DNA from 2 places in the Nocardia sp. CA-128927 genome. Region 1 is predicted to be linked to the other one. Evidence: riboswitches for the same ligand, from Rfam matches in the RefSeq annotation. Region 1 holds a riboswitch; the other holds the start of a gene.
The links. A riboswitch is a leader RNA that binds a small molecule or an ion and turns the genes downstream of it on or off. The one in region 1 is predicted to bind glycine.

Region 1 (2,393 bases):
GGAGTCGGTCTCGCCCGACGACTTCAAGGCCACGGATAGCTGAACAGGACCTTTCCGGCAAACCGGCGTTTTCGCGGGATGACCGGGGGATCCGCCCTTAACCAGAGCTTGAGACTTTAACCGCGCGTCGCGTTTGGCCTGACGATGGTGCTCCCTGGACAATCAGGGGGAGTAATCTCGATAGTTGGGCCACGTCCGTTTTGGCCAGGTCGTCAGTACAGCGGTGGTCGAAACGGAGCCGGGTCATCGATGAGGCTAGCCGTCGGCGAAGCAAGGGAGTGGTCAGTGGCAGAGGAATCGCAGGATGTAATGCAGCCAGGCCTGTTCCCGGACGACTCGGTTCCCGACGATCTGGTCGGCTACCGGGTTCCCAGTGCATGCCAGGTGGCCGGGATCACCTACCGGCAGCTCGACTACTGGGCGCGCACCGGATTGGTCGTGCCCTCCATCCGCAGCGCCGCGGGCTCCGGGAGCCAACGGCTGTACTCGTTCAAGGACATCCTGGTCCTGAAGATCGTGAAGCGGCTGCTCGACGCGGGCATCTCGCTACAGAACATCCGGATCGCGGTCGACCATCTACGCAGCAGGGGAGTGCAGGACCTGGCCGGCATCACCCTGTTCTCCGACGGCACCTCGGTGTACGAGTGCACCTCGGCCGAGGAGGTAGTCGATTTACTGCAGGGCGGGCAGGGCGTTTTCGGCATCGCCATCAGCGGTGCCATGCACGAACTCACCGGCGCCATCGCCAACTTCCCCGCGGAACGTGCGTCCGCGGTGACGGAACGGCCGGAGGACGAGCTGTCCTACCGGCGTAAGGCACGGATGAGCCGCAAGACCGGTTAGAACCAGCCAACTGAACCAACACCCCGCCTCCCCGACAAACCGAGGGTAGCGGGGTGTTGTGCTGCGTGGCACCTGATTTTCGGTGACCAGCCGTGGCGTCTGGACCGCTCGGTTTGGAACCTTCCAAAGACATTGTGTTAGGTAGATATGCGCATCTATCTATGTTCCTGTTGGGAACCTCGACGCAGCAGCGTGACCAGCGCGACACCGCCGGGAAGGGACCAGTGACACGTTCTGGCGTGTCGTCGGCTTAAACTGGTGGCGCGTCAACGCCGTGCGGGAGAGTCCCGGGTTCGACAGAGTCCGGGCGCCGAAGGAGCAGCACCTCCCCGTCAATCTCTCAGGCATCAGGGACCGTGCGGGCTTGGGCGCCTCTGGAAAGCGGTGGCTTCGGGTCGCCCGCCCATGGGGAAAGGGGCTCGACCTTCATCAAGGTCGCGGCGTCCGAATCTCTCAGGCAACACGACAGAGGGGGAGGGCTGGTACCCGTCGACCCCCGTCGACCCGCCCGACCCTATGGGAGCTGCCGTGACTCGCTCATTCGCCGACCGCCACATCGGACCTGACCGGGGCGAACTCGCCCGGATCCTGGACGTCGTCGGCGTCGACTCGCTCGACGAGCTCGCCACGAAGGCCCTGCCCGCCACCATCCTCGACGGCGGTGCTTACCCGCCCCCGGTCGGCTCCGCCTCCCTTCCGTCCCCCGGTGGCCTGTCCGGATTGCCGCCTGCCGCAACCGAACACGAGGTGCTCGCCGAACTCGCCGGGTTGGCCCACTCGAACACCGTGGCCACCACGATGATCGGCCTCGGCTACTACGACACGCTGACGCCGCCGGTGCTGGTACGCAATCTGCTGGAGAACCCGGCCTGGTACACCGCCTACACGCCGTACCAGCCGGAGATCAGCCAGGGCAGGCTCGAGGCGCTGCTGAACTTCCAGACCATGGTGTCCGAGCTGACCGGCATGGACGTGGCCAACGCGTCCATGCTCGACGAGGCCACCGCGGCTGCCGAGGCGATGACACTGCTGCACCGGGCGAGCCGGTCCAAGTCGGCGCGTCTGGTCATCGATACCGACCTGTTCCCGCAGACCAAGACCGTGCTGACCACCCGCGCACAGCCGCTGGGGATCGAACTCGTACCCGCGGATCTGTCGGGCGGTGAGCTGCCCGAAGGTGAATTCTTCGGTGTGCTGGTGCAGGCGCCCGGCGCATCCGGCCGGGTAGTGGACTGGACGGCGCTGATCAGCGCGGCGCACGAGCGCGGCGCGTTGGTCGCGGTGGGTGCGGACCTGCTGGCGATGACGCTGATCGCCTCGCCGGGCGATCAAGGTGCGGACGTGTGCTTCGGCACCACCCAACGTTTTGGTGTGCCGCTCGGATTCGGCGGCCCGCACGCCGGGTATCTGGCAGTGCGCACGGCGTATGCCAGGCAGCTGCCGGGCAGGCTGGTCGGCGTCTCGGTGGACGCGGACGGCGATGTGGCCTACCGGCTGGCGCTGCAGACACGTGAGCAGCACATCCGCCGGGAGAAGGCCACCTCCAACAT
Region 2 (2,393 bases), 570 kb from region 1:
AGGAGATCCTCGGCCTGCTTGCCGTCCAGTTCGGCATCGCGCAGATCGACGAGCACCAGGTGCACGTCGGTGCCACCGCTGACCACGCCGATACCCGCGGCCCGGCAATCCTCGCCAAGCAGCCGGTCGGCGAGCAGCCGCGCGCCCGCGAGGGTCCGCTCCTGCCGATCGCGGAACGCAGGCTCGGCCGCCATCTTGAAGGCGACCGCCTTGGCGGCGATCACATGCTCGAGCGGCCCGCCCTGCTGGCCGGGGAAGACCGCCGAATCCAGCTTCTTCCCCAAATCCGCTGTGGCGAGGATGAATCCACCGCGCGGCCCGCCCAGTGTCTTGTGCGTGGTCGAGGAGACGACGTGCGCGTGCGGCACCGGCGACGGATGCAGCCCCGCCGCAACGAGTCCGGCGAAGTGCGCCATATCTACCATCAGGTACGCGCCGACTTCATCGGCGATACGCCGGAATTCGGCGAAGTCGAGGTGCCGTGGATAGGCCGACCAGCCCGCCACGATCAGCTTCGGCCGGTGCTCGTGGGCGAGACGCGCCACCTCGGCCATGTCGACCAACTGGTCTTCGGCCCGAACATGGTATGCCGCAACGTTATACAGCCGTCCGGAGAAGTTGGCCTTCATGCCGTGGGTGAGGTGACCACCGTGGTCCAGGGCCAACCCGAGGATGCCGTCGCCGGGCCGCAGCAGCGCGTGCATCACCGCGGCGTTCGCCTGCGCACCCGAGTGCGGCTGCACGTTGACGTACTCGGCGCCGAACAGCCCGCGCAGCCGTTCGATGGCCAGCGTCTCGATCTCGTCGACGTACTCGCAGCCGCCGTAGTACCGGCGTCCCGGATACCCTTCGGCGTACTTGTTGGTCAGCACCGTGCCCTGGGCCTGCATCACCGCGAGCGGCGCGTAGTTCTCCGAGGCGATCATTTCCAGTCCGCGCTGCTGGCGGCCGGTCTCCTGATCGACCAGTGCGGCGACGACCGGGTCGAATTCGCGCAGCGAAACGTCCAGTTCGGTACGAAGGGCGGAGTCAGGATCAGCCATGGGGAGCCTTTCGTCGACGCGCACGCGCGCGCGTTGGGTGTGGCTCCTCCCGCTCTGTCCTAGGGCCTGAGAGATTCACGCATTCGCGTTTGCCCCGTCGGCGAGTGCGTGGTGCACTACTTTTCAGAGTTGCCTTATGCGCAGCGGTACTGGGCCTGAGAGATTCCCGGGAGGTGTTGCTCCTTCGGCTCTTCATCACCTGGATGAAGATCTCCCGCTGCGTGTGCGGCGAGTATGCAGTTGTTTACCAGCTGTTGCGTATTGCGCAACAATCGCGCGACACGGGACTCAGTATTGTCGGCGGCCGCTCGCGTTGTCAATGGCGAACCGCGCTCTGGCTCGTCAGCCGAAGTAGCCCAGCCGGCGACTGATGTCCGCGGCGCTCGCGATCGCCTGTTCGGCCGTCGCGGCGAAGCGATCCGGGCCGAGCCGATAGGACGGGCCCGAAACACTCAATGCCGCAACGATCTCCCCACTACCGTCGAAAACCGGAGCCGCGACGGCATTCAGCCCGATCTCCAGTTCCTCACGCACACTTGCCCATCCGTGCTCACGGACATCCACCAACTGGGCGGCGAGGTCGGCGACCTTGGTCAGGGTATTGGCGGTGAAGACCTCCAGCTTCGGGCCCACCTGCTTGCGCATCGCCGCTGGCTCGAGACCGGACAGCAGCACCTTGCCGCTCGACGTGGCGTGCGCCGGACAACTCTGCCCCACCCAGGACCGCAGCGCGATCGAGCCCGTCCCGGCCGCCTCAACGATGTTGATTATCCGATTACCGTCCAGCACAGCGATATTCGTGGTCTCCCCCGTTTCGGCGGCCAGCGCGTTGCACGCGCCCTGGCTCTGCCCGACGAGATCGACCTGCGCGCTGGTGGATCCGGCCAGCCGGACGATGGAGAAGCCGAGCCGGTACTTGCCGCGGTCGGAAAGCTGCTCGACGTAACCGCGCGATTCCAGCACGGCGATCAACCGGGAGACGGTAGATTTGTGTACACCGAGTTCGGCGGCGATCTCCGTGACCCCGGCCTGGCCCAGCTTGGCGATGATCTCCAGTACGAGCAGTGCGCGATCGACCGACTGCACCGCAGCGGTCCGGCCTGTGTCCTCACCATCGTGTTTCGCCATGACGCCGTCATTCTAAGCCGACGTCATCGCGATGCCGCGGACGCGTCGCTGCACACCCGCGATCTCCCGGTCATCGACTGGCGTTGGATACTTCATCGGCCCAGGCCAGCGCGCTGTCCACATCCGAGGGCTGCAGTGCCTCACGACAGGCACCCTGCCGAGGGGCCACCAGGCGAACCGTTCGCTCGGCGCCTCGGCGCACACAGCCGAGGATCTCATCGG

Region 2: linked by a shared signal. The riboswitch ahead of glyA (serine hydroxymethyltransferase) and the one ahead of gcvP (aminomethyl-transferring glycine dehydrogenase) in region 1 are both predicted to bind glycine.

Annotation. Positions count from the first base shown of each region.
Region 1 is NZ_CP192087.1:5,074,605-5,076,997, forward strand. Features, by position in the region: gene ACQPW1_RS23805 (bifunctional nuclease family protein) at 1-43, shown strand, start outside; gene ACQPW1_RS23810 (MerR family transcriptional regulator) at 250-843, shown strand; glycine riboswitch at 1,111-1,210, shown strand; gene gcvP (aminomethyl-transferring glycine dehydrogenase) at 1,360-2,393, shown strand, end outside.
Region 2 is NZ_CP192087.1:5,648,463-5,650,855, forward strand. Features, by position in the region: gene glyA (serine hydroxymethyltransferase) at 1-1,043, opposite strand, end outside; glycine riboswitch at 1,088-1,180, opposite strand; gene ACQPW1_RS26610 (IclR family transcriptional regulator) at 1,386-2,171, opposite strand.